Regions from separate parts of the Rahnella sp. CFA14(1/10) genome, predicted to be linked through region 1. Evidence: predicted binding sites of a transcription regulator. Region 1 holds the regulator's gene; each other region holds the start of a gene.
What was found. Region 1 encodes PhoB, which activates phosphate uptake and scavenging genes when phosphate is short. Its sites were predicted from a motif close to CTGTCATAAAACTGNCNNAT; they were not measured.

Region 1 (3,285 bases):
CTGATGATAAAGCGCCAGACAAATGGCATCAAGCAGGGTGGTTTTCCCTGCACCGGTCGGGCCGGTGATCGCGAATAATCCGTTGCTGGCGAACGGCTCGGCAGTGAAATCAATTTTCCATTCGCCTTCCAGCGAGTTCAGGTTTTTTAAACGCAGGCTGAGAATTTTCATTGTGCGCTGTCCTCTGCATTCTGACCGTGCGTGACCTGCTCAACAACCTGAGCAAAAAGAGTGCGCATCCGCGCCTGACGGGGGGCATCAGGGTCCGGCTCCAGCGCCAGCCGCCGTTCAAAGACGTCGCTGACGCTCAGTTCACTGAGGGTCTCTTTTTCCTGCTGCTCAATGCTGCTGATGCGCTGTTCTTTGCTGCGGCGCAACAGGACAACTTCCACCGGCAAATCCGCAGTCAGCGCCTGAATACGCCGCTGAATATCGCTGAGATAATCCTGCGTGGCGACTTCGATATCAAGCCAGACGGGTTTTTGTGCATCGCCGCCTTCGAACTGCGCCAGTTGCTTTTCAATTTCCGCCAGCGAGCCTTTGAGTATCTGCATGGGCTGGAAAACAGGAATTTCCAGCGTGTCGATGGCACTGAGCGTTGCCCCGTCGAAATCGAGCAGATACACACTTTTGGCTTTGCTCAGTTCGTCAAAGCTCAGGGCAATTGGCGAACCGCTGTAACGGATGTGGTGAGTTTTTGCGACGCACTGTGCGCGGTGAATATGGCCAAGCGCCACATAATCAACCGGCGGGAACGCCTGCGCGGGGAAGGCGTCAAGTGTGCCTATATAGATGTCACGCACGGAATCAGAAGTACTGACGCCAACGGTGGTCAGATGGCCGGTTGCAATAACGGGCAGCGGTATGCCAAGTTCATCACGCCTGGCCTGCGCGGCCTGCCAGAGCGCGTCATAATGTGCGGCGATGGCTTCCTGCAATGCCAGTTGTTTGTCGCTGCCGGACTGACCGGCCTGACTGGCCAGCAGATCACGCGGGCGTAAAAACGGGATGGCACACAGTACCGCGCCCGGTTTTCCGTCACGCTGACTGAGCACCAAAATCTGTTCAGACAGATTTTCGCCGACAGTGGCAATCACCCGCGTATTCAGGCAGGAAAGTAGCTCGCGTGATTCATTAAGTGTTGCGACGGAATCGTGGTTGCCAGCCAGTACCACCAGCTGACAGCCGGTTTGTTGTAATTCCACCACGAAGCGGTTATACAATTCGCGGGCATAACTGGGCGGTGATCCGGTATCGAAAATATCACCCGCGACAATCACGGCGTCGACCTGATGTTGCTGCACCTGACCGGTCAGCCAGCGCAGAAATGCCTGATGTTCGGCTGCACGGCTTTTGGTGAAAAAGTACTGGCCAAGATGCCAGTCTGACGTGTGGATCAGGCGCATGAGACTCCTGTATGAACCCTGGATGACGACAATGGGGCAAAGTATAAACGTCGGCGGGGGGAGATGTCCCCGATAAATCAGTCCAATTTCAGCAAGATGGCCGCTAATTATCTGTCATATTTGACTGTAATGAACCATTCTTTTCGTTCATAAATCTGTCACAAAACTGACGCATAATGGCGCCCGCAATCAAATAAAAGATCGCTAACCTATTGGCAGGACCTACGATGGCTAGACGTATATTGGTGGTTGAAGACGAAGCTCCAATCCGTGAAATGGTGTGTTTTGTACTGGAACAAAATGGCTATCAGGCCGTAGAAGCTGAGGATTTTGATTCAGCGATTGGGCAGCTTGTTGAACCTTACCCTGAACTTATCCTGCTCGACTGGATGTTACCTGGCGGTTCCGGTATTCAGTTTATTAAGCATCTTAAACGTGAGGCGCTGACCCGCGAAATTCCGGTGATGATGTTGACCGCACGCGGTGAAGAAGAAGATCGGGTGCGTGGCCTCGAAGTCGGTGCCGATGATTACATCACCAAACCGTTTTCCCCGAAAGAGCTGGTTGCCCGCATTAAAGCGGTGATGCGTCGCATCTCGCCAATGGCGGTGGAAGAAGTGATCGACATGCAGGGTTTAAGCCTGGATCCCTCGTCTCACCGGGTGATGGCCAACGAACAGGCGCTTGATATGGGGCCGACAGAATTTAAGTTATTACACTTCTTTATGACGCATTCTGAACGTGTTTATAGCCGGGAACAGTTGCTCAATAACGTCTGGGGCACTAACGTTTATGTGGAAGATCGCACCGTAGACGTGCATATTCGTCGTTTGCGTAAGGCGTTGGAAACCAGCGGACATGACAGAATGATCCAGACTGTTCGTGGTACCGGATACCGTTTTTCAACGCGTTATTGAGTCCTCACAGCGGAGAATCTGTGTGCTAGAACGTTTGTCATGGAAACGATTGGCCGGCGAATTTTTTCTCTTTTGTCTGCCAGCGTTAATTCTCGGTATTTTCGTCGGTCATTTCGGCTGGCTCCTGTTTGTGTCGCTGGTTGCGGCACTGGGCTGGAATTATTACAACCAGCTTAAACTCTCTCACTGGCTGTGGCTTGACCGCAGTATTACGCCGCCGAACGGCCGCTGGAGCTGGGAGCCGCTGTTCTACGGGCTTAACCAGATGCAGATGCGCAACCGGCGCCGGCGTCGCGAATTAGGTCAGTTGATCAAACGTTTTCGCAGCGGTGCTGAATCGCTGCCCGATGCCGTGGTGCTGACTACGGAAGAAGGCAATATTTTCTGGTGTAACGGGCTGGCGCAGGATCTGCTCGGTTTCCGCTGGCCGGAAGATAACGGGCAACATATCTTCAACCTGCTGCGTTATCCGGAATTCCGGTTGTGGATCCAGACCCGCGATTTCAGCCGGGCGCTGAATCTGCAACTCAATAATGAGCATTACGTCGAGTTTCGCGTTATGCCTTATTCAGAAGGGCAACTGCTGATGGTGGCACGCGATGTCACACAGATGCGTCAGCTTGAAGGTGCACGGCGTAACTTCTTTGCTAACGTCAGTCATGAGCTGAGAACCCCGCTGACCGTATTGCAGGGATATCTGGAAATGATGGAAGACGCCAAACTGGAAGAACCTTTCCGCACCAAAGCACTGGATACCATGCAGGAACAGACGCGGCGAATGGACGGGCTGGTGAAGCAGTTGCTGACGCTGTCGAAAATCGAAGCTTCAGCGAATATTGATTTGCATGAGAAAGTCGATATTCCGGTGATGCTCGGTATGCTCGAACGTGAGGTGCAAACGTTAAGCAACGGCCGGCATGAGGTGGTGTTTCGCATTAATGACAAACTGAACGTCTTTGGTA
Region 2 (3,285 bases), on a different contig from region 1:
ATCGACTGCAATGCCGCCAGGAAGAACAGGAAGTTGTAACTGATTTGCTTCCAGACCGATGCCAGCACCACCAGAAACATCGCCTGACCGCTGTTTTGCGCGTGGTTCCAGTTATAGCCCATCGAGCCTAAGAAATGGGTGATCAGACCGAGGCCGGGGCTGAACAGGAACATCCACAATACGGCGGCCACGGCAGGCGCAACGGCGTATGGCAGGATCATCAGCGTCTGATAAATCCGGCTGCCGCGTACAACGTGATCGACCAGCGCCGCGAAAAACAGCGAAACGGCCAGCCCGATAAACGCCACCATAAAGCTGAATTTCAACGTGGTATAAAACGAATCGAGATAGTACGGGTCCTGAAACAGCTGTATGAAGTTAGTCAGACCGGCAAACGTACTGGATAAGCCGAACGGATCCAGCGTCTGAACCGAATACCACAGCGCCTGACCTGCAGGCCACAGGAAAAATATCGCGGTGATCAGCAGCTGTGGCAATACCAGCGCGTAGGGCAGCCAGCTGCAACCAAAACCGGGACGGTGTGAACTCATGATGGTGTACTCGTTGATGCGATGGCGGGTTTAGCTCCTCCCCCTGCGAAGGGGAGGTTGGGAGAGGGTTTTGCAAACGACTAAGCTGTCTTTAATACCCCACCAACCCTCCCCTTCGCTGGGGAGGGAGCAAAACTGGATTACTTAGTAGAAGCTTCGAAGCGACGGAGTAACAAATTCCCGCGCTGTACCGCAGTATCTAATGCTTCTTTGGCAGTTTTCTTACCACTCCATACGCTTTCCAGTTCTTCATCCACGATGGTGCGGATCTGAGGCATGTTGCCCAGACGCAGACCCTTGGTGAACGGCAATGGCGGCTTGTTCAGCATCTGGCGGGTAGCAACGTCAGAACCCGGGTTCTTGTCGTAGAAGCCCTCTTTTTTGGTCAGTTCATACGCGGCGGTGGTCACCGGCAGATAACCGGTTTTCTGATGCCATTCGGCAGCAATTTCAGGTGTGGTCAGGAATTGCAGGAATTCGGCAACGCCTTTGTAGGTATTTTTGTCTTTGCCGTTCATTACCCACAGGCTTGCACCACCGATGATGGCGTTTTGTGGGGCGCCTTTGATGTCTGCGTCGTAAGGCATCATGCCTACGCCATAGCTGAATTTAGAATACTGACGGATGTCAGCCAGGGAACCGGAAGAGGCGGTGGTCATTGCGCAATCGCCGTTATAGAACTTGGCGGTGGATTCATCCTTACGACCAAAATAGGTGAAATCACCTTTTTTGTTCATGTCTTCCAGCATCTGAATATGTTTGATTTGCTCTGGTTTGTTGAATTCCAAAACAGCATCCGTGCCATCGAAGCCATTATTTTTGGTAGCGATCGGCAGACCATGCCAGGCGCTGAAGTTCTCGATTTGGATCCAACCCTGCCAGCCACTGGCGTAGCCACATTTCATGCCAGCTTCACGTAATTTCTCGGTGTACACCGCCATATCCTGCCAGGTTTTTGGCGGCTGATCCGGATTAAGACCGGCTTTCTTAAAAGCGTCTTTGTTGTAATACAGCACCGGCGTGGAGCTGTTGAAAGGCTGGGACAGCAGGCGGCCTTTGGAATCGGAGTAATAACCCGAAACAGTCGGCACAAACTGGGAAACGTCTTCTTTAATCCCTGCATCACTGAACACTTCGTAAACCGGTTTGATGGCTTTGCTGGCCATCATGGTCGCGGTGCCCACTTCGTAAACCTGCAGAATCGCAGGCGCATTACCGGTTCGGTACGCTGCAATCCCAGCCGCCAGGCTTTCGTCGTATTTGCCTTTATAGACAGGCACAATTTTGACATCAGGGTGCGTCTGGTTAAAACGGTCGGCCAGCGAGTTCACTTCTTTGCCTAACTCGCCATCCATAGAGTGCCAGAAAGGAATTTCTGTCACAGCAAAAGCATTGGCGCTGAAAGCCAGCGCCAGCGCGGTGCCAATGACCGTTTTTTTGAGGTTGATGAACATGCCTGTCTCCTGAATTCTGCTGGTGTAGAACAAGTGCAGAGAAATAATGGATATTAAGAAACGTTTTTATTCGGGAGCTAACATGACATGGAAAAATGACAGAAAAACATAAAATCAATGACAGTAATATGACAGCGATGTTAAATAAAGCTTTGTAGGGCATTGCTTAATTCATAATGAATTCGACTTGAACAGCCACTAAAATTATCATGCACTCAGAAAAATCTACCACCCACCTCATTTACAACCCCTTAAATAACATACAAATACAAGGTGAAATTAAGAAAAATGGAAGATAAGAACATATGCCAGATAAAATATGGACGATAGAGGAATTTAAAAAGCAATCCAATCTGGGATTGTTTCACAGAAGGGCCAATGTTTATCTGGCTCATATTGATACGCTCTTACAACATTACAAAATCATTACGTTAGAAACGCCCGATTTAGAAGCCAATCTGCTGCTAATGATTTGTGATGCCTGTCAGAAATATTATCACCGTAAGCCTGCAAACCATCGCGCTGCGGCGGTCATGATACTTCATGATCAGGCTCTTAAACGCGCTAAGGCCCTCACTCTTCAACTCGTGACCGGCGATAGCTCAGGCCACGGACTTCGGGGTTGGGCTAAAGTCAGGGCGGCAGTAAAACCTTTTGTGGTGGGAATAACGGGCAAAACACATCACCGTTTACATCAAGATTACTGGCAGGAAGCATTAATACCCGGCCATTTTCCTTTAGCAAGGGCCATTGCTTATAGTAAAGACCCGTTATCAATCTGGAAGACGTCCTCAAGCCCATTGAGTTTTTTGGACTGGCTGCGTGAATTTTATATTCCGGATATGTTTGATAATAAAAAGGGAGAAGAATTACTACGCAGACTGCAAATGGGCGTCACTTATTTAGACAGCGCACAGCGTGAAGATAAAAAAATTTATATCAACAATGGCATCATTTATAATTCACGCGGTGAACGGTTTCACACGGGTAATATGAGCACCAATACTGCTGGCGAGGGATGGGCCATATTTGTGATGGCGCCCAATAATAGCCTTTACGCTAACGATCATAGGGTGGATATTTTCCACCACTCGAGCTTCCTGAGCGGCGCGCCAGTACAGGCTGCCGGTGAAATAGCGGTAAATAATGGAATTTTGGTCGGGATTACTTGTAAAAGCGGCCATTACCGCCCGAATGCGGCCAGTTTTGTGCGCATTTTATTCTGGCTAAAGCAGCATGGTGCCCTGCTCCAGGGTGTTGCTGCCTGTCCGGTCATTAGC
Region 3 (3,285 bases), on a different contig from region 1:
GGCATTGACCATCGCAGGCTGGAAATCATGATTGCCCGGCAGCCAGACGCAGGGCGCGGTCAGCTCGCCGATACCGCGGGCAAACTGATGGTAGGCTTCCACCGACTGATCCTGTGCCAGGTCCCCTGTTGCCGCGATAATATCGACTTCACGCTGCTGCGCTTTGATGGCGTCCAGCACTGCGCGATAGCTGTTAAACGTATTTACGCCTAACAACGTTTCATCTTCACCGGCAAAAAGATGGGTATCAGTAATCTGTAGAATCCTGACTTTGGCCCCATTCACCAAAGGCAGTGTAAACAGGCTTTCCAAATCGTTTCCTTTGTTGTTGAAGTCTGTCTAACAAACCGGAATTGCCATCGCTCCGTGCGCAAGGCAATAACGCAGCCAATCCGCAAGGAACTGGTTAATTTGATGCTTTTCATCACGCTGATGCAACTTTTTATTCGGATAATCATAACGTGCTTTGAAGCGAAAGATCTGCTGACTCGCACACACTTCGGCCACCATCGCATCATGATACAGGCGAACGGTGAGCGAAGGCAGGCTCCAGTAACTCACGGCCGGCGCAGTCTGTTTGATTTCTATCAGGGATGTATAACGTGTTGATTCAAGGATCGTCAGGCAATACGTTGCGCTACTCACCTGATATGTCACCGTTTCACCAGGTTCATCGGTGCGTGGCATCAAACGGCGCAATTGTGCAAAATTTGTTTCACACAATCTCATCATTTCAGGGAAGTCAGGGGTATAGCGCTTAATCATTAGTTAGCCCACTCTTTTTTCAGGGATTCATGGTGCAGCTGCAGCCATTGCAGGGCAATCACTGACGCCGCATTGTCTATCGCTCCTTCTTCCACCCACCGGTAAGCCTGCTCACGGCTGACCACATGTACCCGGATGTCTTCATTTTCTGCTTCCAGACCGTGAATTCCTTCTGCCGTCGTGGCATCAACTTCACCGACCATAATGGAAAGACGCTCGCTGGTTCCGCCCGGACTTGCCAGGTAATTCACAGCCGGTTTGCAGCGTTTCACCACAATGTTCGCTTCCTCGAGTGCTTCGCGGCGGGCAACATCTTCCACTGTCTCGCCCTCTTCAATGATACCGGCGACCATCTCCAGAAGCCAAGGAGTATCACTGGAATCCAAAGCAGGGATGCGGATCTGTTCTATCAGCACAACTTCATCCCTTTTCGCATCATAAGGTAAGAGTACCGCAGCGTGGCCGCGCTCAAAAACTTCACGGACGACTTCTGCGCTCATTTCTCCATTAAACAGCCGATGGCGAAACCGATATGCAATAATAGAAAAAAAACCTTTATATCGTGTCTCGCGTGCAATAATTTCTACATCATCTTTGCCGAAAGTAACCGGTGACCGTTTAAATGAAGACATGGAATGTTTCCTTATCCCTCACAGAGGTAATTTATTGCCCTTTGAGGTCAGTTTGATGAAAATGCGTTAATAATAATCAAGGTTGTTTGTGATAGATTTAGGCTCATTCACTCGGGAAGGCACGTTAAGCCAACCGCCCCGCTAGCCTGACTCTGCTAGAATCCGCGTCTATGGGTTAATTTGACTGCGCCACCATACATAACAACATTGCTGCACAACAAGGAATGCAAATGAAGAAACTGCTCCCCCTTCTCATCGGACTCAGCCTGGGCGGCTTCAGTACGATAAGCCAGGCCGAAAACCTGATGCAGGTCTATCAGCAAGCCAGGACAAGTAACCCGGACCTGCGCAAATCTGCTGCTGACCGGGATGCTGCATTCGAAAAAATTAACGAAAGCCGCAGTCCTTTATTACCGCAACTCGGATTGGGTGCGGATTACAATTACACCAATGGGTACCGTGATGCGAATGGCGTTAACAGCGACGTTGGCAGTGCCAGCCTGCAATTAACGCAGACCATCTTTGATATGTCAAAATGGCGCGCCCTGACACTGCAGGAAAAAACTGCCGGTATTCAGGATGTGTCTTACCAGACGGATCAACAATCTCTGATCCTCAATACTGCAACGGCTTATTTCAACGTATTGAGTGCAATCGATTCGCTTTCGTATACCGAAGCACAGAAACAGGCTATTTACCGTCAGTTAGATCAAACCACTCAGCGCTTTAACGTGGGGCTGGTTGCGATTACCGACGTGCAGAACGCCCGTTCACAATACGACACCGTACTGGCTAACGAAGTGACTGCGCGTAATAACCTGGATAATGCGCTGGAGTCCCTGCGTCAGGTTACCGGTATGTATTACCCGCAACTGTCTTCGCTGAATGTCGATAACTTCAACACCACGCGCCCGCAACCGGTCGCCACGCTGTTGAAAGAAGCAGAAAGCCGTAACCTGAGCTTGCTGTCTGCCCGTCTGTCACAGGATCTGGCACGTGAGCAAATTCGTTATGCGGAAACCGGCCATATGCCTACGGTTGATCTGACTGCCTCAACCGGTATCAGCAATACCAAATATCACGGCGACAAAACGGGTGGTTCTTCCAGTTATCAGGACGCCGATGCTGGCCAGAACAAGATTGGGCTGAGCTTCTCCCTGCCATTGTACAGTGGCGGTTCTGTCACCTCTCAGGTGAAACAGGCACAGTACAGTTTTGTCGGGGCCAGCGAGCAGCTTGAAAGCGCGCACCGCAGCGTCGTGCAGACCGTTCGTTCTTCCTTCAATAACATCTCTGCCTCGATCAGTAGCATCAACGCGTATAAACAAGCCGTTGTTTCTGCTCAGAGTTCTTTAGATGCGATGGAAGCCGGTTATCAGGTCGGTACCCGTACTATTGTGGATGTTCTGGATGCCACCACCACGCTGTATAACGCCAAACAGCAACTTTCCAGTGCGCGTTATACGTACCTGATTAATCAGCTGAACATCAAATCAGCACTGGGTACACTGAACGAAAGCGATCTGCTGGCACTCAACGGTGCCCTGGGTAAACCCATCCCAACCGCACCGGATCAGGTGGCACCAGAAACACCTGATCAGGATGCTGCGGCAGACGGTTACGGCAAAAGCACCCCGGCAGCTGCGCCTCGTGCTCAGAAAGCCAGCGCAACAACAGCAACCGCAACACCGAAGAAAAGTGGCAATCCTTTCCAGAATTGATTCTGAAAAGTCCCCCGCATTTCCATCAAGGCAGCCTGAAAAGGCTGCTTTTTTTTGCCTGAGTCACGCCGCTCTGTAAAGTCTCGTAACAATTGCCTGTCGCTGCTTTAACAATCACCCGCTTTCCCCTATTCTTAGACCCTACTGGGAAAGGGCAAAAAAGCCCT

Region 2: ugpB (sn-glycerol-3-phosphate ABC transporter substrate-binding protein UgpB) is a predicted target of PhoB. The motif match lies at 2,121-2,140, and genes of this name have one in related genera.
Region 3: nudF (ADP-ribose diphosphatase) is a predicted target of PhoB. The motif match lies at 1,440-1,459, and genes of this name have one in related genera.

What each region holds. Positions count from the first base shown of each region.
Region 1 is NZ_SEWS01000012.1:97,079-100,363, reverse strand. Features, by position in the region: gene sbcC (exonuclease subunit SbcC) at 1-171, opposite strand, end outside; gene sbcD (exonuclease subunit SbcD) at 168-1,406, opposite strand; gene phoB (phosphate response regulator transcription factor PhoB) at 1,634-2,323, shown strand; gene phoR (phosphate regulon sensor histidine kinase PhoR) at 2,346-3,285, shown strand, end outside.
Region 2 is NZ_SEWS01000013.1:84,977-88,261, reverse strand. Features, by position in the region: gene ugpA (sn-glycerol-3-phosphate ABC transporter permease UgpA) at 1-551, opposite strand, end outside; gene ugpB (sn-glycerol-3-phosphate ABC transporter substrate-binding protein UgpB) at 692-2,005, opposite strand; gene EVX52_RS22455 (hypothetical protein) at 2,311-3,285, shown strand, end outside.
Region 3 is NZ_SEWS01000007.1:106,816-110,100, forward strand. Features, by position in the region: gene cpdA (3',5'-cyclic-AMP phosphodiesterase) at 1-312, opposite strand, end outside; gene EVX52_RS15150 (DUF1249 family protein) at 340-765, opposite strand; gene nudF (ADP-ribose diphosphatase) at 765-1,397, opposite strand; gene tolC (outer membrane channel protein TolC) at 1,622-3,118, shown strand.